Linked DNA regions of Methylosinus sp. H3A. The protein of the gene in region 1 interacts with the protein of each later gene in a pairwise test. Links are inferred from orthologs where the notes say so. Each region holds a gene or a part of one and is shown on either strand. Other genes may lie near its edges.

What was found.
Region 2: the proteins of ileS (region 1) and IY145_RS07075 interact in binary tests that used the Escherichia coli proteins (3 or more experiments, as listed by UniProt). The link is inferred for Methylosinus sp. H3A from one-to-one orthologs.

Annotation. Positions count from the first base shown.
Region 1 is NZ_JADNQW010000005.1:978,590-995,035, reverse strand. Bases 10,306-13,908 are described here. They hold ileS (isoleucine--tRNA ligase), read right to left. Parts: upstream 13,590-13,908; coding sequence 10,506-13,589; downstream 10,306-10,505. Other genes in these bases: IY145_RS07725 (hypothetical protein), read right to left, coding at 13,835-13,908; IY145_RS07735 (lipopolysaccharide biosynthesis protein), read right to left, coding at 10,306-10,405. Also shown: IY145_RS07785 (TIGR03862 family flavoprotein), read right to left, coding at 1-666; IY145_RS07780 (RluA family pseudouridine synthase), read left to right, coding at 691-1,731; IY145_RS07775 (DUF2267 domain-containing protein), read left to right, coding at 1,748-2,167; RNA polymerase sigma factor RpoH, read left to right, coding at 2,449-3,339; protein-methionine-sulfoxide reductase catalytic subunit MsrP, read left to right, coding at 3,456-4,400; protein-methionine-sulfoxide reductase heme-binding subunit MsrQ, read left to right, coding at 4,401-5,024; IY145_RS07755 (3-hydroxybutyryl-CoA dehydrogenase), read right to left, coding at 5,056-5,937; IY145_RS07750 (electron transfer flavoprotein subunit alpha/FixB family protein), read right to left, coding at 6,318-7,262; IY145_RS07745 (electron transfer flavoprotein subunit beta/FixA family protein), read right to left, coding at 7,263-8,009; IY145_RS07740 (rhomboid family intramembrane serine protease), read right to left, coding at 8,211-8,915; more of IY145_RS07735, read right to left, coding at 8,966-10,305; more of IY145_RS07725, read right to left, coding at 13,909-14,137; IY145_RS07720 (lytic transglycosylase domain-containing protein), read right to left, coding at 14,283-16,446. UniProt on the Escherichia coli protein: Catalyzes the attachment of isoleucine to tRNA(Ile). As IleRS can inadvertently accommodate and process structurally similar amino acids such as valine, to avoid such errors it has two additional distinct tRNA(Ile)-dependent editing activities.
Region 2 is NZ_JADNQW010000005.1:848,174-856,007, reverse strand. The notes cover bases 4,876-7,834. They hold IY145_RS07075 (HyaD/HybD family hydrogenase maturation endopeptidase), read right to left. Parts: upstream 6,667-7,834; coding sequence 6,085-6,666; downstream 4,876-6,084. Other genes in these bases: IY145_RS07065 (nickel-dependent hydrogenase large subunit), read right to left, coding at 7,450-7,834; cybH (Ni/Fe-hydrogenase, b-type cytochrome subunit), read right to left, coding at 6,710-7,435; IY145_RS07080 (hypothetical protein), read right to left, coding at 5,852-6,088; IY145_RS07085 (HypC/HybG/HupF family hydrogenase formation chaperone), read right to left, coding at 5,545-5,838; IY145_RS07090 (hydrogenase accessory protein), read right to left, coding at 4,927-5,367. In the rest of the region: carbamoyltransferase HypF, read right to left, coding at 1-1,041; hydrogenase nickel incorporation protein HypB, read right to left, coding at 1,055-1,990; hydrogenase maturation nickel metallochaperone HypA, read right to left, coding at 1,990-2,331; IY145_RS07110 (nickel-dependent hydrogenase large subunit), read right to left, coding at 2,324-3,394; [NiFe]-hydrogenase assembly chaperone HybE, read right to left, coding at 3,391-3,885; IY145_RS07100 (rubredoxin), read right to left, coding at 3,882-4,079; more of IY145_RS07095, read right to left, coding at 4,076-4,875.

The DNA.
Region 1 (16,446 bases):
CCAATCGACGATCGCGGCGCAATTGGCGGGCGCGAGCGGCTCGATCCCGACGCCCTTCGCCGCGAGAAGCTCGACCCAGCCGCCATCGGCGCCGAGGCGCGGCCAGGAGGCGCCGCCGAGCGCCAATATCGTCGCCTCGGCGGGACGCGCGCGGCGCTCGCCGCTCGCATCCGCGATCAGCAATTCTCCACTTTCCGAAAAGCCCTCGAAACGACAGCGCGTCTCGATGCGGACCCCATTTGCGGAAAGCCGCGCGAGCAGCGCGCGCAGAAGAGGCGTAGCCTTGAAGCTCTTTGGAAAGACGCGCCCGCTCGAGCCGACGAATGTCTCCTCGCCGAGCGCAGCGCAATAATCGCGCAGGCGCTCGGGTGGAAAAGCGCGAATGACGGGGCCGAGCCGCGCGGCGGCTTCGCCATAGCGGGCGATAAATCTATCGAAGGGCTCGCTATGCGTGATATTGAGGCCGCCCCGCCCGGCCATCAGAAATTTGCGGGCGACGCTCGGCTTGCGCTCATAGACCGTCACGCTCGCGCCCTGGCGCGAGAGGAGGTCCGCGGCGAAGAGGCCGGCCGGCCCGCCGCCGACGATGGCGCAGCTCGGCGAGCGAGGGTCGGGCGGAATGGCGCGGCTCCGATGCGGATCGAGGACAGGCGCGCTGGTTAGCACGTCGAGAGCACGAAAAGGAAATCCATGCGCGAGGGCGCCCCAGAGATCGATAACAGAGAGCCGATCGACGAGGACGAGGAGCTGCTGTTCTCCTTCGAGGTTCCGCCCGAGGCGGCGGGGTCGCGGCTGGACCGTTTCCTCGCCGAGCGGCCGGAGCTCGTCGCCGCGCATCTTTCCCGCACGCGGCTCAAGGCGCTGATCGAGGACGGAAGGCTCGTCATCGGCGCCGCGGCCGTGCGGGACGCCAGCCGTCGCCTCGTCGCGGGCGACCAGGTCGCGCTCGCCGTGCCGCCGCCCGAGCCCGCCGAGCCGCAGGCGGAGAATATTCCGCTGACTGTGGTGTTCGAGGACGCGCATCTGCTCGTCGTCGACAAGCCGGCGGGGCTCGTGGTCCATCCCGCCCATGGCCATGAGACCGGGACGCTGGTGAACGCCCTCATCGCCCATTGCGGCGCCAGCCTCTCCGGCATAGGCGGCGTGAAAAAGCCCGGAATCGTGCATCGCATCGACAAGGACACCTCGGGCCTGCTCGTCGTCGCCAAGACCGACGCCGCGCACAAAGGGCTCTCGCGCCTCTTCGAGGATCACGGCCGCAAGCTGCATCTGGTACGCGAATATCTCGCCTTCGTCTGGGGCGCGCCCGAGCGCCGCCAGGGCGTGATCGAAGCGCCGATCGGCCGCCACTCGACCCAGCGCGAGAAAATGGCCATCGTGCCGCAGGAGCGCGGCCGCGAGGCGGTGACGCATTGGGAGCTGGTCGAGAATTTCGGCCCCGCCTCTCTTGTCGCCTGCCAGCTGGAGACCGGCCGCACGCATCAGATTCGCGTGCATATGGCGCATATCGGCCATCCGCTGATCGGCGACGCGACCTATGGCGCCGGCTTCAAGACCAAGACCGCTCTGCTCTCGCCGGCCGCTCGCGCCGCCGTCGAGGCGCTGGGGCGACAGGCGTTGCACGCCGCGACGCTCGGCTTCGCGCATCCGGTGACGGGTGAGGAATTGCTGTTCGAGAGCGCGCTTCCGGCCGACCTCGCCGCTCTGCGGGAAGCGCTCGGAGGCGACTGAGCGGGGCGGAGAAGCTATGCCCATTCCGATGGACTATCAGCACGCGTCGGAGGAGTTCGAACGCTTCTTGCGACTCGTCGTCGAGCGCTCGGGCCTGACGACGCGCAATCAAGCCTATACGACGGCCCAGAGCGTCCTGCTGACATTCCGCCGCCGCCTCGAGATGCGCGATGCGATCCGCTTCGCCGGCGTGCTTCCTCCCGTGTTGCGGGCGATATTCGTCGCCGATTGGGATACGCAGGAGGAGCCGCGCGCCTTTTCGTCCCACGCGGCTCTGATCGAGGAGGTCAGGTCGCTGCGGCGGGACCATAATTTCTCGCCCGACAGCGCCATCGCCGATGTCGCCTTCGCCCTGCGCGCCTGCGTCGACGGAGCGGAATTCGATCGCCTTCTGGCGACGCTTCCACCCGGAGCCGCGGACTTCTGGCGCGACTGACGATTCAAAGCCGCAGGCGCGTCTCGGGCGAAGATGCTCGACCCTGCTCTAAGAAAAGATCGGCGCGCCGAGGGCGTGACCCCGCGCCGCGGCGCGCTAGTTGAGCGCGAATTCTCGGCCCCTACGCACATTACGGAAATTTAACCCGGCCGTCATTTGGCGCTTAGCGAGAAGCCATCTTTCGGCCATGCTCGGATCGGTCTATATTGAGGCGTTGCGGCCGGCGCTGGCGGCCGTGCATTACGGGCTCGCCGTATTCGGGGGCCCGTCAGGAGGTGAAAATGGCGAACGCCCTGCCTATCGTCTCAGGCGAAAGCGGCCTCGCGCGCTACCTCGCCGAGATCCGCCGGTTCCCCATGCTGGAGCCGCAGGAAGAATATATGCTCGCAAAGCGCTGGCGCGAGCACGAAGACCCGAAAGCCGCGCAAAAGCTCGTTACGTCCCACCTGCGGCTCGTCGCCAAGATCGCCATGGGCTATCGCGGCTATGGACTGCCGATCGGCGAGATCGTGTCCGAAGGCAATGTCGGCCTGATGCAGGCCGTCAAGCGCTTCGAGCCGGACCGCGGCTTTCGGCTGGCCACCTATGCCATGTGGTGGATCCGCGCCTCGATCCAGGAATATATCCTGCGCTCCTGGTCGCTCGTGAAAATGGGCACCACCGCGAGCCAGAAGAAGCTGTTCTTCAACCTCCGCAAGGCCAAGAGCAAGATTTCGGCCTTCGAGGACGGCGATCTGACGCCCGAGCATGTCGAGACGATCGCCACAAGGCTCGGCGTCTCCAAGCAGGACGTCATCGAGATGAACCGCCGCATGGCCGGCGACGCCTCGCTGAACGCGCCGCTGCGCGAGGAGGGCGAAGGCGAATGGCAGGACTGGCTCGTCGACGATTCGGCCGCCGATCAAGAGCATGTGCTCCTGCGTCAGGAGGAGAGCAATAATCGGCTCGACGCTTTGCGCGGCGCGCTGACGGTGCTCAATCCGCGCGAGCGCCGCATCTTCGAGGCGCGCCGCCTCTCCGACGATCCCGTCACGCTCGAGGATTTGTCGGAGGAGTTCGGCGTCTCCCGCGAGCGCGTGCGGCAGATCGAGGTCCGCGCCTTCGAGAAGGTGCAGTCCGCGGTGCGCGCCGGAATTGCGCGGCTCGAGGCGCTGCCTGCGGCCTCGCTCTGACGCGAAAGGCGAGAGCGACGTAACGCTCGCGCGCGGGCGAACGAATAGGAGCGGCCGGCCCGTGCGGAGAGACGCCGGGCCGGCCGCTCTTTCTTTTTGCTCGAGGCCGCGAACCCATGCTGATCCGTCATTCGCCCGATATCGCCCCGTCCGAGATCACGCCACAGGCGGCCTATCTGAGGCGGCGCGAATTTCTGCTGGGCATGGGCATGGGAATAGGCGCGACGGCGTTTGCGGGCGCGGCGCAGGCGAAGCCGCTCGCTTCCGTCAAGAGCCGCTTCTCGACCGACGAGCCGAGGACATCGCGGACGGATGTGCTCGCCTATAATAATTTCTACGAGTTCGGCGGCCGCAAGACCGACCCGGCCGACAACGCCCACACGCTCACCACCTCGCCCTGGAAGGTGACGATCGACGGGCTCGTCGCCAAGCCCGCCGCCTATCGGCTCGAGGATTTGATCGAACCCCACGCGCTCGAGGAGCGCGTCTATCGCATGCGCTGCGTCGAGGGCTGGTCCATGGTCATCCCCTGGATCGGCGTCCCGCTCGCCGAGGCGCTGAAGCGCGCCGAGCCGCTCGGCTCGGCCAAATATGTCGCCTTCGAAACTCTGGTGCGGCCCGAGGAGATGCCCGGCCAGAAGGGCCTGCTTCAGCTCCTGCCTTGGCCCTATGTCGAGGGGCTGCGGCTCGACGAGGCGCTGCATCCGCTCACCATTCTCGCCGTCGGCCTCTATGGCGAGACTCTGCCCAATCAGAATGGCGCGCCGCTGCGGCTCGTGGTTCCGTGGAAATATGGCTTCAAGGGAATCAAATCGATCGTGCGAATCTCGCTCGTCGAGACGCAGCCCAAGACCTCCTGGAACATTCAAAATCCGCGCGAATACGGCTTCTATTCCAACGTCAATCCGAACGTCGACCATCCGCGCTGGAGCCAGGCCACGGAGCGCCGCATCGGCGAGGGCGGGCTCTTCGCCAAAAGGCGCCCGACGCTGATGTACAATGGCTATGCGGATCAGGTCGCCTCGCTCTATGGCGGCATGGACCTCGAGCGGTATTTTTAAATGCGCGCCGCCTCCGCCCGCGCGCGCCTCTGGCGCATTCCGAAGCTCGCGGTCTATGTCGCCGGCCTCGTCCCCGCCGTCTGGACCTTTTCTCTCGGCGTCATGGATCGGCTGGGGCCGGAGCCGATCAAGGCGCTGGAGCAGGAGCTCGGGCTCTGGTCGCTGCGCTTTCTGCTGCTGTGCCTCTTGGTCTCACCGCTGCGCCGCGGCGCAGGCGTCGATCTCTTGCGCTATCGCCGGGCGCTGGGGCTGCTCGCCTTCTATTATGCGGCGCTGCACCTTGCGGCCTATGTCGCGCTGGACCATGGCTTCGACTGGCCGGCCATAGGCCGCGACATTTTGAAGCGGCCCTATGTGACGATCGGCATGGCGGCTTTCGTCATACTCGTCCCGCTGGCCGTGACCTCCAACAACGCCGCGATTCGTCGGCTCGGGGCCAAGGCCTGGGCGCGGCTGCATCGCCTCGTCTATGTCGCCGCCATATTGGCGGCCGTGCATTTTCTGCTGATCGTGAAATCCTGGCCGGCGGAGCCTCTGCTCTACGCCGCCGCGACAGCGGCGTTGCTGGCGGTGCGGGCTTTTCCTGCCATGTTGCGCCGCGCGCGGCCCGCGCCGGCGTCCTGATCGAACAGGCGCCGCCTCTCGCCGATTGCTCTCAGCGCGTCGGGACGGGCGTGCCGCTGCGATAGTCGTAGAAGCCGCGCTGCGTCTTGCGGCCGAGCCAGCCGGCCTCGACATATTTCACCAGCAGCGGGCAGGGGCGGTATTTCGAATCGGCGAGCCCCTCGTGCAGTACCTGCATCACCGAGAGGCAGACGTCGAGGCCGATGAAATCGGCGAGCTGCAGCGGGCCCATCGGATGATTGGCGCCGAGCTTCATCGCCGTGTCGATCGCCTCCACCGAGCCCACGCCTTCATAGAGCGTGTAGATCGCCTCGTTGATCATCGGCAGCAGGATGCGATTGACGATGAAGGCCGGGAAATCCTCCGACACCGTCACCGTCTTGCCGAGCTCTCCGATGAACTGCTTGGCCGCCTCGAAAGTCTTGTCCTCGGTGGCGATGCCGCGAATCACCTCGACGAGCTGCATTTTCGGCACCGGATTCATGAAATGAATGCCGATGAACTGCTCCGGCCGCCCCGTCACCGCGGCGAGGCGGGTGATGGAGATGGAGGAGGTGTTGGTGCCGATGAAGGCGCCCGGCCGCAGCTTGGGGCCGAGCTCGGTGAGGATGCCGCGCTTGACCTCCTCATTCTCGGTGGCGGCCTCGATCACGAGGTCGCTGTCCGCGAAAGCGGCGTAATCCTTGGCGGGATGGATGCGGGCGACGGCGGCCTTACAGGCCTCCTCGTCGATCTGGCCGCGCTCCACCGCCTTGGAGAGATGCGTCGCTATATCGTCCAGGCCGGCGGCGATGCGGCTCTCCGACAGGTCGTTGAGCGCCACGTCGAAACCCGCGACCGCGCAGACCTGAGCGATGCCCTTGCCCATCTGCCCGGCGCCGACAATGCCGATCTTGCGAATTTCAGAGCCCATCTTTCGAACACCACCAGCGAGAAGCGGAGCGCTTCCAATTCAGTATAGCGCGCGTTCGGCCTTTGTGAAAACCGGCGTTTTGCACCGCAGCGAAACCACGCTTCGATACCCCCCAATGCCGTCATGGCCGGGCTTGTCCCGGCCATCCACGCCAAGCGGCGGAGACATCATTCGAAAACGCCCGCGAACTGCGGATTTCTCGATTTTCGCGCTTGCGCGCCTCGTCGCGGAGCGAGGTTATGAAGACTGTCGCCGCGACTGTGGCGCCACGCGCAATTCTGCAACAATCAGCAGCGCTCAGGCGTGGATGGCCGGGACAAGCCCGGCCATGACGGCTTTGTGGTTCCCTCGGCAAGGGGGCGCGAAAGCCGAGCCATGCCTCAGCGGCCGGCCTTGGCCAGCTCGACGTCGAGCTCCTTCAAGGTCGGGAAGAGATCCGCCACGAGGCCGTAATCGGCCACCTGGAAGATCGGCGCCTCCTCGTCCTTGTTGATCGCCACAATGACCTTGGAGTCCTTCATGCCAGCGAGATGCTGGATCGCGCCGGAAATGCCGACGGCGACATAGAGGTCCGGCGCCACCACTTTGCCGGTCTGGCCGACCTGCAGATCGTTGGGGGCGTAGCCGGCGTCGACCGCCGCGCGCGAGGCGCCGATCGCCGCGCCGAGGCGGGTCGCCACGGGCTCGATATATTCCTTGAAATTCTCCGAGCTCGCGAGGCCGCGGCCGCCCGAGACGATGATCTTGGCCGCCGTCAGCTCCGGCCGCTCCGACTTGGCCAGCGCCTCGCTCTTGAAGCTCGACACCGCAGGATCGGAGCCCGCGCCGATCGCCTCGATCGCCGCCGAGCCGCCCTCGCCCGTCGCCGTGAAGGAGGCGGTGCGCACGGTGATGACCTTTTTGGCGTCCTTGGAGCGCACGGTCTGTATGGCGTTGCCGGCGTAGATCGGCCGCTCGAACGTATCGGCGGAGACCACCTTGATGATGTCCGACACCTGCGCCACGTCGAGCAGAGCGGCGACGCGCGGCAGCACATTCTTCGAGTTGGAGGTCGAAGGCGCGAGAATGGCGTCATAAGCGCCGGCGAGGCCGACGATCAGCGCCGCCAGCGGCTCGGCCAGATGATGGCCATAGGCCGCGCCGTCGGCGACGAGCACCTTCTCGACGCCAGAGAGCTTGGCCGCGGCCTCGGCCGCCGGGCCGATATTCTCGCCGGCGACGAGAATATGGACGCCGCCGCCGATCTGCAGCGCCGCCGTCAGCGCCTTGGCGGTGGAGGGGGCGAGCGCGGACTCTGTGACTTCCGCGACGATGAGCGCCGTCATTTACAGAACTCCCGCAGTCTTGAGCTTTTCCAGCAATTCGGGGACGGAGCCGACCTTTATGCCGGCCTTGCGCGCCGGCGGCTCGGCCGTCTTCAGCACTTCCAGGCGCGGCGTGATGTCGACGCCGTAATCGGCCGGGGTCTTGGCCGCGACCTCTTTCTTCTTCGCCTTGATGATGTTGGGCAGGCTGGCGTAGCGCGGCTCGTTGAGGCGCAGATCGGTCGTCACCACGGCCGGCAGCTTCAGCGTCACCGTCTGCAATCCGCCATCGACCTCACGGGTCACATCCACGGAGCCGTCGGCGATCTCCACCTTGGAGGCGAAAGTGCCCTGGCCCCAGCCGAGCAGGGCGGCGAGCATCTGGCCGGTCTGATTGCTGTCGTCGTCGATCGCCTGCTTGCCGAGAATGACGAGGCCGGGCGCTTCCTCGGCGACGATCTTGGCGAGAATCTTGGCGACCGCCAGCGGCTCGACCAGCTCGTCGGTCTTCACGTGAATGCCGCGGTCGGCGCCGATCGCCAAGCCGGCGCGCAGAGTTTCGTCCGCCTTGGCCGGGCCGATGGTGACGAGCACGACTTCCGTCGCCTTGCCGGCCTCTTTCAGGCGAATGGCCTCCTCGACGGCGATCTCGTCGAAAGGATTCATCGAAAATTTCACATTGGCGACGTCGACGCCCGAACCGTCCGGCTTGACCCTGATCTTGACGTTATAGTCGACCACCCGTTTCACGGGCACGAGAACCTTCATCGCGCAACTCCCGGCGAGATTGACCTTCGTCTCGATTGTTTCGAAAAATCGCGCCCTGTGGCCGAATGGCCCCGATCGGCTTTTTCGAGCGCCGCGTCGAGAACGAATTAGCGCCGCGCGGCGCGAGGCCTGCGCGGAATGCTCGGAAGCCGCTCTGGTAGCGTCGGCTCGCCGCCCTGTCAAACCCTCGGCGCCGCGCTTTCAACCCCAGGGCCCCTCGAAGCGCCGCGGGCCGAACCAGCGCACGTCGCGCCGCTTGAACAGCGGCGTCAGCACCAGACCGGCCAGAATGCCGCCGATATGCGCCCACCAGCCGACCTGTCCCTGGTCGTCGGTCAAGGCGTTGAACAGCTGAAAGAGAATCCATGTGCCGACGAAGAGCGAGGCCGGCGCATGGATCGGGATGATCCCGGCGACGAGGCCGAAGATCGTCGAGCGCGGATAGAGCAGGATGAAGGCGGCGCAAACGCCCGATATCGCTCCCGAGGCGCCGACCAGCGGCGTGATGGTGAATGGCGCGCCGAGCGCGAACAGCAGCGCCGCCGAGACGCCGCAGAGCAGATAGAACAGCAGATAGCGGATCGACCCCATGGCGTCCTCGACATTGTCGCCGAAGACATAGAGAAAGATCATATTGCCCGCGAGATGGCCGAGCCCGGAATGAAAGAACAGGCTCGTCAGCAGCGTCCAGCCGGGGCCCGGCGTCACGATCCAGGGGGCGAGCTCGGCCCGGCCGAACAGCACCGCAGGTATGAGGCCGAAACCGCGCACGACGGTGAGCGGATCGCCGAAGGATTCGCTGAACACGGCGACGAAGACGACGATATTGATCGCCATGAGCGACCAATTGACATAGGGCCGCCGCACATATTTGAGCGGCGCGTCGTCGTGAAGCGGCAGCACCATCTCGAATCGTCTCCCCCTGCCGCCCGTTTCGCTCGGCCTCGCGGCAGGAACTATAGCGCGGCCCGAGCTCTGGCCAATATGGGGCCCGCCCAGGAGACGGCGAGGCCGCGCAGCCCGGCGATGTCCAGCGCGAGGACCGCCGCGCAATAGACGGCGCCCCCGACCCCTATCTGCAGCAGCAGAGTGAGAATTCCCGGCGAGAGGCCGCCCAGCGGACGCAGCGCCAGAACCATCGCCCCCGTCGCGGCCAGCGCGCCGAGCATGTCGCGCCCGCGCGGCCATTGCGGCGAGGTGCGCGCCGCAAAAAGGACGAGCGCCCCCAGCGCCGCCAGATACGCGCCGCATTGGGCGAGCGCCAGGCTCGAGGCGTCCGCGCCGCGCGGCAGCAGCAGAGCGAAGCAGAGGCCCGCGACCACGGCGACGGAGGCCGCGCCGATGAGCGGCGCGGTCTTCTTCTGGAGCTGGAACACCGGATTGACGGCGAATTGGATGAGGCCCATGGCGAAGAGGCCGGGCAGCAGCAGATCGAGATAATGGCCGAACGGCCCGCGGAACTGCGCCGGCACGATCAGCTCCTCGATCGAGGGCATGGTCAGCCAGATTCCGGCGCAGGCGGGCAGCAGAAAGGCGGCGACGATCGTCATATTGCGGGCGATCTGCTCCTTGCCCTTCTCCGCGCCGTGCCGCTCATGGGCGGCGACGGCGATCTGGAACAGCAGGACATCCAGCGCGGAGCCCAGCGCATATATGGCGCGAATGCCGAGATCATAGGCGAGCGAGAACTGCCCCGTCTCGGCGAAGCCGTAATAGGCGGTGACGAGCGCCCGCGCCGCCAGCGGAACGGATTGATAGAGCATGTTCGCCGCGACGATCGGCGCGCTATAGGCGACGAGCGTGCGCGCCGTCGCCATGCGCGCGCCATGCGGCGAGGCGCCGGGATCGGCGAGGGAGGCGCGCGCGGTGAAGACGGCGCCGAGGAGGCTGGCGAGACTGCCGGCGATCGCCATTCCCGCCGAATGGAAGATAAAAGCGCCGCCGCCGGTGAGCAGCAGCGCCAGAATATTCTTGGCGAGCACGACGCGGCTATAGCTCTTGTCCTCGAAACGCGCGCGCAGCAGCGCGGTCGAATAGTCGAAGAGCCCGTTGATCGCCGCCGTCGCCAACGCCAGAGCGATGAGCGTATCGCCGAGCGCGAAAGGCGGCGCGACATAGAGAAACAGCCCGCCGCAGAGGACGAGCGCCGCCGCCGTCACGAGATAGGCGAAATCCAGCGTCGAGCGAATGGCCGGCTCCGCCTCGCGCACGCGCGTCGAATAAAAGCGCGTCGCCGAGAGGCGCATCCAATCGAAGGCGCCCGTCTGAATGACGACGCCGATCGCGAAGGCGAGCGCGAAGCGGCCATATTCCTCGGGGCCCAGGAATTTCGCCACCAGCAGGCCGATGAGGAAATTCGCCACCGTATTGGCGAGGAAGGCGGCGAGAACCTTCAATTTTTCGACCTCTCCCTCTCGGCGCGCGACACCTTCTCCCACGAGTGGGAGAAGGAGCGCGCACGTAGATAGAGGTTAACGAACAGGGACGAAGAAACCCTTACGCCGGCCATTTGCCCGCCGCCGTCAGCTCCCGCAGCGCCTGCGCGTCGCGGGGGGTGACGCCGGGGAAATCCGCCTGCGCCGTGGCGGGATCGAAATATCTCCAGGAGCGCGCGCATTTGACGCCCTCCGCCCGCCGCGGAACCACGGCCACGCCGGCGACTTCGGCGAGGCGGAAGGCCTCCGAAGGGCCTTCGTCGGACCGCACCGCAATATCCGACACGATGCAGATTTCAGCGAAGTCGACACCCTCCAGCGCCGCGCGCAGATCGGCGTCGGTCACATGGACCAGCGGCGCGGCCTCCAGCGAGGAGCCGATGCGCTTTTGCGCGCGCTCGATCTCCAGCGCCCCCGTCACCACGGAGCGGATCGCGCGCAGCTTCTCCCATTTCGCCGCGAGCGCTTCGTCGCGCCAGGCGGCCGGCAAATCGGGGAAGGTCTCGAGATGCACGGAAACGGCGTCGGCGTAGCGCGACAGCCACGATTCCTCCGCCGTGAAAGCGAGAATGGGCGCGAGCCACAAAGTCACCGCGCGGAAGACTTCCTCCACCACGGTCAGCGCCGCCTTGCGCTTCACGCTCGACGGCGGATCGCAATAGAGCGCGTCCTTGCGAATGTCGAAATAGAAGGCCGAGAGATCGCTGGTGAGGAAAGGCGTCAGCAGAGCGACGACCTTCTTGTAATCGAACTCCGCATAGGCTTCGCCGACCTCCTCGCCGAGTTGCGACAGCCGATGCAGCACGAGCCGCTCGAGCTCCGGCAGATCGGCATAAGCGATCTTCTCCTCCGCGCGATAATGCGCGAGCGTGCCGAGCATCCAGCGGATGGTGTTGCGCAACTTGCGGTAATTATCGGTGACGCTCTTGAGGATTTCCGGCCCGATGCGCTGATCGTCGCTGTAATCGACGCTCGCCACCCACAGGCGCAATATATCGGCGCCGGCGTCGGCGATGACCTTTTGCGGCGCGACGACATTGCCTTTCGACTTCGACATTTTATGGCCATGCTCGTCGAGCGTGAAGCCATGCGTCAGCACGATGTCGTAAGGCGCGCGGCCGCGCGTGCCGCAGGATTCCAAGAGCGAGGAATGGAACCAGCCGCGATGCTGATCCGAGCCCTCGAGATAGAGCACCTCGTCGGCGCCGCCATCGCGCTTGCGTTTGATCCCAGCGAGGCCGGGGAAATGCACCGGGTCTTCCAGCGTGAAGGAATGCGTCGAGCCCGAGTCGAACCACACGTCGAGAACATCGTCGATCTTCTCGTAATCGGCGGGGTCGTATTCGGGCGCGAGGAAACGCTTCGCCGCGCCTTCCTCATACCAGGCGTCGGCGCCCTCCTTCTCGAAGGCTTCCACGATGCGTGCGTTCACGCGCGCATCGACGAGAATGTCGTGGCCGCCCTTCTTCACGAAGACAGCGATCGGCACGCCCCAGGCGCGCTGGCGCGAGACCACCCAATCGGGACGATTGGCGATCATGCCGCGGATGCGATTCTCGCCCGCCGCGGGAACCCATTGCGTGCGCGAGATTTCATCGAGCGCGATATCGCGGAGCGTGGGCGCATTCCCGCCACCCCCCTCATCCTTCGAGACGGCGCTTCGCGCCTCCTCAGGGTGAGGGTTCGACTGCGTGAATTTCTTGTCGAGCGCGATGAACCATTGCGGCGTGTTGCGGAAGATGACCGGCTTCTTCGACCGCCATGAATGCGGATATTGATGCTTCAGCCGCCCGCGCGCGACGAGATTTCCCGCCGCGATCAGCGCCTGAATCACCGCCTCATTGGCGTCGCCCTTGTCGCCCTTCTCGGTCAGCACGCGCTTGCCGGGGAAGCCCGGCGCTTCATCGGTATAGAAGCCGTCGGCGTCGACCGTATAGGGAATGCGCGTGTCGATGCCGCGCTCGGCGAGCATGCGCCCGCTCGCCATCCAAATATCGAAGTCCTCGCGGCCGTGGCCGGGCGCGGTGTGGACGAAGCCCGTTCCGGTGTCGTCGGTGACGTGGTCGCCGTCGAGCAGGGGCACCGTGAAATCGTAGCCGGTCAACTTATCGGCCAGAGGATGCCGGCACGAAGCAGTCGCTAGTGTCTCAGCGTCTACCGAGGCGATACGCTCGCCCTCGACTCGGGCTGCCTTAAAGACTTCAGGCGCCAATTTATCGGCGAGGACAAAAGTGTCGCCGAGTCCGGTCCAGTTATCGGCTGGAGCCTGAGTTACTCGGTACAGACCATACGAGATTTTTCGGGAAAACGAGATCGCGCGGTTGCCAGGCAACGTCCAAGGGGTCGTTGTCCAGATGACAACTCTTGCCTTGTTAAACGCCAGCAGCGTCTCATCGGAAGGTAATTCGCCGAACGAAGCGTAGCTGGCATGCTTCCACGGAAACGCCACGAACACTGTGTCGCTGACATGGTCCTCATACTCCACCTCCGCCTCCGCGAGCGCGGTCTTCTCGACCACGCTCCACATCACCGGCTTCGATCCGCGATAGAGCAGCCCATTCTCTGCGAATTTCATCAGCTCGCGGGCGATGTGCGCCTCGGCCGGGAAATTCATCGTGGCGTAGGGATTGGCCCAATCGCCCGTCACGCCCAGCCGCTTGAACTCCTCGCGCTGCACGGAGAGCCAATGCCCCGCATAGGCGCGGCACTCCTGGCGGAAGGCGACGATGGCGGTCGGATCGGCGAAATCGGGCTTCTTCTTGCCCTTGGAGCGGTAATTCTCCTCCTCGATCTTCCATTCGATCGGCAGGCCGTGGCAGTCCCAGCCGGGGACGTAATTGGAATCCTTGCCGCTCATCTGGCGGCTGCGGGTGACCAGATCCTTGAGGATTTTATTCAGCGCATGGCCGATGTGGATGTTGCCATTGGCGTAGGGCGGGCCGTCATGCAGCACGAATTTCGGCCGGCCCTTCGCGGTCTCGCGCAGCTTGGCGTAGAGGCCGATCTTCTCCCAGCGCGCGAGGATTTCCGGCTCGCGCTGCGGCAGGCCGGCGCGCATCGGAAAATCCGTCTGCGGCAGATAGAGGCTCTTGGAGAAATCGGGGCCTTTGTCGTCTCGGCCTTTATCTTGAGTTTTCTCGTTCATCTCGTCGGAAACCATTGCGGTCGCGTCGGCGCCTCGGATAGGCGGAGCGCGAAACTCGAGGGGAAACAGGCGGAAGGGGCGCCAAACGAGGCGCGAGAACCCGGTCGCCGCGCGAACCTGTCAGGCTCGAGCGCGGGCCGGGCAAATAATTCGAATGCTGCGGCGCAGGACCATGGCCCTATCTACCAGCGCCGGCCGCCTCCGCAAAGCCCGGAATCTGGACGCCGAGCGCGGCCGATCCGCCGTCAGGGAATGCGGCGGAAGGGATTGCCCGCGGCGCCGGTCAGATAGGCGATCGCGCCGATCACCAGCGCGACGGGCAGCAGCACCAGAAAAGCGCTGGCGAAGAAGATGAGGCCCATCGCCAGCGCCACCGCGCCGGCGAGCGCCAGCAGAGCGCTGCCGAAAGGCCCGAGCTTTATGACCTTCACGCCCTCGGTCCCGCCGATCCAAATACGCGTGCGTGCGCGGAGCCGCTCGCCGCCTTTGGGCTCGGGCGGGAGGATTTCGATCTCGGCCGGTCTGTCGGTTTCGTGCTTCTGCGACACGGGACGCTCCAGTGTTTGGAGGCTTCGATATAGGGGCTCGGTTCGCTCGCGCCAATGAAGGGAGAAACGAAATCGCCGCCGCAAAAAGGCCTCGGGCCCGAAGATCGAGCCGCGTCACCCCAGCGTAGCGAAGCGATGACGCAGCTCAATTGGCCGCGTGCATCCGCCACAGATCGCCCTGCGGCGCGCGCGTCTCGCGGTCGCCGAAGCGGGCGCGATAGACGGTCAGATTCTCGATCACGCGCTGCACATAATTGCGCGTCTCGCTGATCGGAATGCGCTCCACCCAATCGATGGGATCGGTCTCCGTCTTGCGCGGATCGCCATAGGCGTCGATCCACTCCTTCACCCTTTTGCCGCCGGCGTTATAGGCGGCGAAGGCGAGGATATAGGAGCCCTTGTGCTCGTCGAGCAGCATGCCGAGATGCGCCGCGCCGAGCCGCGCATTGAAGGCCGGCTCGTCGAGCATGCGCTTCAGATCGAAGCCGACGACGCCCGTTTGCTGCGCGGTGTGACGCGCGGTGGAGGCGATCATCTGCATCAGCCCCATGGCGCCGGCGCTGGAGACGGCCTTGGGATCGAAGGCGCTCTCCTGCCGCGCTATGGCGTAGACGATCGCCCGCGAGGCCGAACGCGGCAGCGCCGCGAAAGACGGAATGCCGAAAGAAGGAAAAGCCGCATCGTCTATGGCGATGCCGCGATAGGAGGCGAGCTTGCCGAGCGTCAGGGAAATCTTCGCCTCGCGCCGGCGCTGCGCCACCTCGGCCAAAGCGGAGAGCTGCGCCTCGCCGACCAGAGTCCTGGCGGCGTCGGCGGCGAGCTGGCCGGCGAGCTCCTTCTCGCCTGCGGCGAAATAGAGTTCGACCGCGCGCACCGATTCGTCGCGGGCGTCGCCGCGGGCGGGCTCGGGCGTCGGGCGCAAAGGCGAATCGAAGGCGCCGAGACGAGCGCGCGCGAGCTGGCCGTAGAAGGTCGTCGATTGCAGCGCGGCGTTCTCGTAAGACGCGCGCGCCGCCTCGGCCGCGCCAGCGGCCTCTCTGGCGCGGGCGAGCCAATAGGCCCCGCGGGATTTCTGGATCGGCGTCTCGGCAACGCGGGCGATCTCCTCGAAATGCCGTTGCGCCTTGGCGGGATCGTTCAGGAAACGCAGGGCGATCCAGCCCGCGTGGAATTCGGCCTCGACGCGATAGGAGAGCGAGCGCGCCGAATGCTGTGCGCAGAGCTCATAGGCCTCTCCGAATTGCCCGAGATCCATGAGCTTGCGCGAGATGAGCCGCCGCTCGACCCACCAGGCGTCGCCATCGACGACGAGGCGCGGATCGCGCGGCGCCGTGCGCAGCAGCGCCGCGGCCTCGACCAGCTTCTTTTGATGGCGCAGCATGTGAATGCGCGCGAATATGAGGCCGGGATCCTTCTGCGCTTCGGCCGGCAGGGCGGAGAATGTTTTTTCCGAGGCGCTCTCATTTATCGCCAGCGCGCGGGCGCGGGCGAGATCGAGCGTATCCTTGCCGGCATGGGCGGCGATGCGCAGCGCCGGGCCGATCTTCTCCGCATAGAGCAGCCGGTCGGCGCGATATTTGTGGTCGGCGACGTCGAGATAGTCGGAGAACTCCTTCTTTGCCGCCTGCTCCAGCTGCTCGTTGAAATCATCCTCGCGCCACATGGGCTTGATCAGCGCCGCGACCTCGAGCGGCTCGCCGCGGCGCACCATGACGCGGGCGAGCGCCAGCCTGCCGGCCGGCGTCTTGGGCGGCCGCTCGGCGAAATAATCGACGATCAGCCGGTCGGGATGCTTGTCCCCATAGAGCGCCTCCTCGACGCGCTGGCGCAGCCAGGCGGCCGCCGGCCAATCGGGATGCTCGGCGAGGAATTTCGACAGCCGCGCGAATCCGGCCTCGCGCGGATGCTGGCGCAGCCCGGCCCATTGCGCGGCGGCGCGCGCGAGTGGCGCCTCGACGCCGGCGAGCGCCAGATCGCCGCCGGCGAAATCGTTGGATTTATAGGCCGCGAGCGCGCGGCCGAACGCCTCTTGATCCGGGCCGAGCAGAACCGCCGCTTCGGGCGGCTGCGGCTCCCGCGCGTCGAAATCGAGCCCGCCATCGGCCGGGGCGTAGGAGAGCAGCTTGGAGGCGGCGTCGCCCGCCGCCGGCCGGCGCAGCATGGTCGCCGCGCGCGGGTCGGGCGGCGCGGCGCCGGGACCGACAAAATCATGCAGCGCCTCGCGCGCCGAATCGCGCGGCCGCCAGGGCTCCTGCGGCGAAGAGCGCTCCTGCGGCGAAGAGGCGGCGGCCGGAGACGACGGATCGTCG
Region 2 (7,834 bases), 130 kb from region 1 along the record:
GAAATCCTGCGGCGCCATGCGCCAGTCTGCGCCCGCGGCGGCGTGGAAGAGAAGATGATGCAGCGGCGCATAGGGCAGCAGCAGGCCGATACGCGACAGGCCGGGCGCGACAGAGGGCGCGAAGTCTTCGCGCTTTTCCACGACGACGATCGGCCGCGCGATCGATTGCAGCAGGCGCAATTCTTCGGCGTCGAGGACGCCGGCGCGCCTCGCGGAGGCCGCATCGGCTACCATCACGGCGAAAGGCTTGGCGTCGCGGCCCTTGCGGCGACGCAGCTCTGCGACGGCCGTTTCGTTGCGCGCGTCGCAGAGCAGATGAAAGCCGCCGATCCCTTTGAGCGCGACAATGCCGCCGCTCCGGATCGTTGTGACGATCTCTTCGATGATGGCGGCATGATGGGCGCCCGAAGGCTCGTAGTCCTTTGCGGCGTCAGGACCGAGGGCCTTCAGGCTCGCATCTTCCGGCGACAGACGCGAAAGCCGCGGCCCGCATTTCGGACAGGCGATCGGCTGCGCGTGAAAACGTCTGTTCGTCGGATCGGCATAGTCGCGCGCGCAATCCTCGCACATTGCGAAAGCCGCCATCGAGGTCTGCGCGCGATCATAGGGCAGGCGCCGCGTCAGCGTGTAGCGCGGCCCGCAATGGGTGCAATTGACGAAAGGATAGAGATAAAAGCGGCTCTTCGGATCGAAGAGATCCTCGAGGCAATCGTCGCAGACGGCGGCGTCGGGCGTGATGCGTGTTCGCGTGCGGCCGTCGCGGCTCGGCTCGATGGAGAATTTCGCGTCGCGCAGCGGCGTGATGGCTTCGCATTCGAGACTGTCGATGCGCGCGAGCGGCGGCGGCTCGCGCTTCAGCGCCGCGACGAAATCCTCGACGCGCGCGCCTTCCACCTCCATCAGCACGCCTTGCGAATCATTGCGCACGAAGCCAGCGAGCGCATAGCGATCCGCGAGCGAATGCACGAAAGGCCGAAAGCCGACGCCTTGCACGGCGCCGGTCACTCGCAGCCTCAGCCTCGTCGCATCGCTCGACGGCATGAGCTTCTTCTCCTCACTTGGCCGCGGCTGCTCGCGCATGTCGCGCCGCCAGCCGCGCGGCGCGCGCCTCGATCCAGGCGTAGAAGGCGGCCATGCCCTCGCCGGTGCGCGCGGAGACGACCAATGTCTGGAGATCGGGATTGACCTTCAGCGCATTGGCGAGGCAGCGTCCGACGTCGAACTCCAAATGTGGCAGCAGATCGGATTTGTTGAGCAGCATCAGATCGGACGCCGCGAACATTTCCGGATATTTGAGCGGCTTGTCCTCGCCCTCGGTCACCGAGAGCACGACGACCTTATGCGCCTCGCCGAGATCGAAGGCCGCCGGGCAGACGAGATTGCCGACATTCTCGATGAAGAGCAGAGAGGAGGGCGCGACGGTGAGCTCGCAGAGCGCATGCGAGACCATATGCGCATCGAGATGACAGCCCTTGCCGGTGTTGATCTGCAGCGCGGGAACGCCGGTCGCGCGAATGCGCTCGGCGTCATTGGAGGTCTGCTGATCGCCCTCTATGACCGAGATCGAGAAGCGATCTTTCAGGTCCGAGATCGTGCGCACGAGGAGTTGCGTCTTGCCCGAGCCGGGGCTGGAGACGAAGTTGAGCGCGAAGACGCCCGACTGCTCGAGCCGCACCCGATTCTCGCGGGCGTGGTCGTTGTTCTTGGAGAGTATGTCGCGCTCTATGCGGACGATGCGCTCCTGGCTGAGGCCGGGCGCATGGACGCCCGCCGGCCCGGCGCCATAGTCGTGACGATGGCCGTGATCATGCGCGTGGCCGTGGTCATGGTCGTGGTGATGTGCATGGTCGTGATGATCATGGCCATGGTCGTGGTGGTGATCATGGTCGTGATCGTGAGCGTGGCCATCCGCATGATCATGTGGATGATCGTGGCTGTGCTCTGGTTTTCCTTCGATGCTGGAAGTTCCGCAGCCGCAGACCGTACACATTAGTCGACCTCCAGTTCCTGCACCCGCATATCCTCGCCACCCGTGACTTGGACGTGATATCCGCCGCACTCCGGGCAAGGCCCAAATCTTTCTTCGACGGCGACGGTTTTCGCGCAATCGAGGCACCAGCCTTCGCCGGGAATCCGTAAAATGTCGAGGCGCGCGCCTTCGACGATTCCGCCGCGCGCCACAGCCTCGAAGCAAAAGCGAATCGCCTCCGGCTCCACATGGCTCAGCGCGCCGATCTCGAGGCGCACGACGCGCACGCGTGAAAAGCCCTGCTTGTGGCTCTCTTCCTCGATCAATTCGACGATGCTCTCGGTCAGCGCCATCTCATGCATAGGCGGCGTCCCGGACCTCGACGCGAAAGGCGACGCAGGGGTCGAACAGCCCGGCCAGCCGCGTGATCGTCTGCGTCGCTTCGGCGCGCGGAACGCGCGCGCCGAGCAGAGCGGCGACGAAAGGGCCGGCGGGATGAAAATTCCATTCGGTTGGCGCGACGATCGCATAGTTTTCGATCCTGTCGTCCGGTGTGAGCCGAACCCAATGATATAATTCTCCGCGCGATGTTTCGAGCGCGCAATAGGCTTCGCGCGTGGCGAAAGCGGCGCTGCGGGACTCGTCTTCCGGTGACGCCGACTCGAGCCGCGCCAATAGTTGCGCGAGATCGATCATGCGGGCGCGAAAGCGCGCGCAGAGCGCTCCACGCGGCAATTCGGTCTCGCGCCAATGACGTGCGAAGGCGCCTGTTTCCGGCGCCCGGCCGGCGATGCTCGGCGCGGCGGCGAAGCTTTCGCCCTGTGTCCTTATCCCTTCGAGCGCCGAGGCGTCGTCCTCTGCGCGCAGCGCATCGGGCGCGGTCGCGGCGATCATCGGCCCGCGCTCCAGCTCGCGCCACAGCCGTCCGAAGGGCGTCTCCGGCGCGGGGGCGGCCCTCGCCGGATCAGCGGGAAGGCCGAGCGCCGCCGTCTCGGCGCGCAGCCGCGCCGCGATGTTTCGGTGGTCGCGCGATTGCGCCGCCGCGAGCTCGCGGGTCAGCGCCATCGCCTCGCGCAAGGTCGCCGGCGGAATCGCGTCCTCCGCCATGCTCGCCAGAGCGCGCAGCGTCTCGGCGAGGCGCTCGCAATCGAGCGCGACGAGGTTTTGCGGCGCGGCGCGCTGTTGCTCTCCGCGCGCCGCGGCGATGGCGCGGGCGGCGGCGAAGGCGTGCGAAAGGCCGCACAATGAGAAGAGCCGCGCGGCGAGCGGCGGAATTTCTGCGGCCGGGCGGCCGAGAAACAGGCGCGTCAAATGAACGGGCCGGCTCGATCGCACGCGCACCGAGCAGACGCGATCGTCGGCGAGTTCGGCGATGATGGAGATCGCGCCTGGTCCCAGCGCGCCGAGATCGGCTTGGCCGCTCATGACGCGAGCTCTCCGGCGGCGCGGCGGCGGCCTCCGAACAATGTTCTCCTGTCGAGCTCGGCCGCGGGTTCGGGCTCTCGCTTTGGCGCTTCGTGGAGATTGGGATCGAAGAGCGCGTCGAGCGACGCCTGTGCCGCAAGCGTCGCCGCCTCATGGTCGGCGAAGTCGTCCATAGGTGAAAACAAGGAGCAGGAGGCGATCCGCCCGAATCCCGCGATCTCGCTCACATTGAATTCGACATCGCCGGCGGGGAAGCGCAGCTTCAGCTGCGCGTGGTCCGGGAAAGGCGCGTCGGGGCCGGGCGCCGTGACGACGAGATTGGCGAACCAGGGCGTGACCACCACGCCGAGGACATAGGGGCCGAAATCGCGAAAGCCGAGCGCCTCCACCGCGAGCGCCTCATTGCAGACGGGGGAGTCGCGCATCGCCGTCTCGTGGACGCCGCGATAGAAATCCGCGAGCCTCGCGCCTCTCGCAGCGGCGTCGCTCAAGTGTCGCACCTCAGGAACTTCTCGCGCGGCGCGTCGCATTCGGGGCAGCGCCAGTCTCGCGGAAGATCGGCGAAGGCGACGCCGGGCGGCACCTGCCAGACGGGATCGCCCTCGGCGGGGTCATACACATGCCAGCAAACGCCGCATTCCATGCGCGCGTCGGGCGCGATATCGCGAAGCGCTTCGTCGCTCATGTGAAATAGGCCTCGTGAATTTCGCGCAGACGCTCCGCCGAATCGTGGAAATCTTCGTCGGCGGCGCACGCGGCCGCCGGCGTGTCGCCGATCTCCAGCGTGTCGAGGATGATCGTGCCCATGGCGTTGAAGAACTGCACCGACCAGACATGGCGCGCGCCGGTCGCGGTGATCTTGGCCGAGCCATAGCCGTGCGAGATCAGTTGCACGGGGCCGTTGCCGAGCGTCTGCTGCAGATGCTCCATATCGATCTCCGACACGGGCAGCAGCGAGAAATTGACGACATGGGAAGGATCCCCGGGCCGATGCGCGCGCATGCGGGCGTCGATCTCTGCGAGCATGGGCATGACATTCATGGCGCCCTCGGGCTCCGCGCCGATCGTCAGCCGTTCCGCGGTGAAGCCTGCAGCGCGCTCGACGACATGAGGTATGGCGGCGATCTCGAGATAATCGGCGGAGAGCCGGCCTTCGGCGTCGGAGAAGCGGACGCGCCACAGGCCCGCCATAGTGGCCTCTTGTATTTGCGCGGTGACGCCGTCGGGGAGGACGGCGAGGCCGCTCACCTCGCCCTCGCCGAGCACTTGGCCCATCAGCTCGCGTTCTTTCTCCTCATAATCGGTGATGTCGAACAGTCGGCTGGGGGCGTCGGCGCGCTGCGCTCGAAGCGCGTCGGCGAGCTGCGGCAGCAGCGCGGCCGTGCGCGGGCATTCGGCGACGGCCTGCTCGCCGCTCGCCGTCGCCAGAAAAGAGATGACGCTGCGTTTGGTCTCCGCCTCGGCGTCATAGCCGATCGGCATCACCGTCATCGCGTCGTCGGAGCCCTCCGGCGAGATCCAGAATCCGGCTTTCATGAGCTCGTTTCCCCTTCGGTGAAGGTGATGCGCACGCGCGGCTCTTTCGCGGGCGGCGTCTGCAATTGCAGCAGCGCCTCGATCCGCGAGAGATATTCCGCCCAATCATAGACTTTCGGCAGCACGCCGAGCGTCTCGCGCCCATAGGTCACGACGAGGCTCGGATAGACGCAGACGCTGAAGCGCGCTTCGAGCGCCTTTTCGGCGGCCGGTGCGACAATTGCGGCGCGCAGGCGATCGGCGAAGGTTTCGATCAGCTGCGGAAAGATGATCGCCACATCATGGGTCTCGCTGCGCTGCTGCGGATCGCCGCCGAAGAAGAGCAGCGTATGCGCGGGCGCGCCGGGCGAGGGCGCGAGAAAGGCGTCGATCGTAGTCTCGTCCAGCAGAGTGACGCCGGCTTTCTCGCTCAGCGCCAGCTGCAACGACCCGGACATGCGAAACCCTCCCTTTTTGCTTTCTCGAAAGGCCGCAATCGCCATGCCATAGGCGCTCGGAGAGGGCGCCAAGCTAGGTGACTGAGTCGAAAGCAGCTTTCCAGATCGCGGCTGCGGATCGGCGTCGGTGTTCTGGAAAGATGCTTACCGCCTTGTGGGGCAGCTTTCCAGCGGCTGCTATTTTCTCAGGAAATCCGGCAGCTGCGGCTCGCGGTCGACGAGATCGGCGAAGAGGTGATCGACATTCTCGCCGGCGAGCGCTTTTTCCACGGCGTCGAGCGCGTCGTCGATCTGCGCGGCCTCGAGCGGGTCCAGAACGCGGATCGCCGAATCGATATGCACCAGCACTTTCGTCCCGGGCGGCTGCGCGCCGACGAGCGCCATGGACACGGGGCGTCTCTCGCCCCGGCGCTCGCACAGCGCTCCGAAGGCGTCGCCTTCGATCACCGTCATGGGAAAGCCGACGCACATCGCCTGCGGTCCGTCAACGCCAAGAAGACGCGCGCCAAGACGATGCGCGCCAAGGCTTGAACCAATAGGCCGCGGCGACGATCATCGCGCCCCAGGCGAGCGACAATGTCATCGTCAGGAGATGATCCGGCTCGGTCAAGGCGTGGGCGATGTCATAAGCCAGATCGTCCGGATGCAGGCCGGGATGCGCCATGGCCGTCGCCGGAAGCAGCCAAGCGGCGGCGGACGCCGCGAAACGGATCGCTTTCATGGTCTCGTCTCCTCATCGGCGCCGTCGAGGCGCCTCTCATAAGCGTTTTGGTCGAGGTCATGCGCCAGCAAGCGTTGGAATGTTTCCGCGCTTCTCGCTCGCGGGCGGAGCTCCACGCCCCATTCTTTGAGCGTTTCGAGCGCCGCAGCGAGCGCCGGCTCGATCGCGGTGGCGACCGGCGCCGTCAGCGGGCCGCCCCAGTCCTCGAGGTCTTGCGGTTGGCAACCGATGAGCGCGAGGCGCGACGGATAGCGGCCGAGCAGATCGGCGGCGGAGAGCACCTCCTGAAAGCCGGTCTGATGCAGGCTCATCTTTTTCGCGCCCATGAAGCGCGGAACCTCTGAGTCGCGCACGATGCGCAAGGTTCCGGGCTCGAGGCCGTAATCGATCGCGTCGAAGACGAGAAGCTGGTCGCAGGCTTCGACGAATTGCACGAGATAGAGGCCCTGCGTGCCGCCGTCGAGCACGGTCACATCGGGGCCGGTTTCATAGCGCGCGTGGAATTCCTCGACGACGCGGACGCCGAAGCCTTCGTCCGCCCAGAGAATATTGCCTATGCCGAGAATGAGAGTGCGCATGGCGTCTCCTCAGCTGTCCCTCGCCCCGTCGCCGCGCGACGACTCACTTGTCGGCCTCGTCGCGGAACACGCGCTCGCCGGAGACCATCGAGGAGATGAGGCTCTGGCGCGACACGATATCCTCGCGCACCGCGGTGTAGATATGGATGATGACGAAGAGAATGACGCCCCACATGGCCAAATGATGCCAAGTGTGGACGTCCTGGCTGTTCGGCCAGATCAAGAACACCCAGCCGAACAATTTATATTGCCAGCTGTCGCGCCCCTCCCCCTCCGAGTAGAGCGCGAAGCCCGTCACCACCAGGAAGGTCAGCAGCAGCATGAAGAAGAACATGATGAGATGGCCGAGCGGATTATGCCCGATATATTTCTTCGGCTGCTTCACGAGAAAGGCGTACCAACGCGCCTCGTAGAGAACGCCCGACAGCCATTGGCGGTCCCACACCGGCAGATAGAAAATCTGCTTGGCGTGCTCATTGCCGACAAAGGCCCAATAGATGCGCATCAGCAGGGCCACGGCCAGCACATAGCCCGCCGAGAAATGCGCGAAGCGGATGTAGCCCATCAGGAATTGCGAGCTCGCCTCGCCGGGCGTCGAGGGCAAGGGCGAGGCGATGAAATAGCCCGTCGTCGCCAGCACGACGATCGCCGCGGCATTGATCCAGTGCCATAGCCGCACCGGCGCTTCATAGACATAGACGCTCTGCAGTTCCGCGGCTTTCTCGCCGTGGCTGTCCAGAACGCCATGGACTTGCGTCGCCTCGGTCATGATCTTGCCTCCGCTCAGCGAACCGTGACTTTCGTCATCTCCTGTCCGTCCTCGCTCATCACATGGGTCGAGCAGGCGAGGCAGGGGTCGAACGAATGGATCGTGCGCAAAATTTCGAGCGGCTTTTGCGGATCGGCGAGCGGCGTGTCCATCAGCGAGGCCTCGAAGGTGCCGATATTGCCCTTGGGATCGCGCGGGCTGCCGTTCCATGTGGTCGGCACGACGCATTGATAATTCTCGATCTTGCCGTCCTTCACCTTGATCCAATGGGCGAGCGCGCCGCGCGGCGCCTCGGTGAAGCCGAAGCCCTTGGCCTCCTTCGGCCAGGCCTGCGGGTTCCATTTGTCGATATTGGCGGTGGAGGAATCGCCGGCCTTGATATTGGCGATCAGCTTGTTC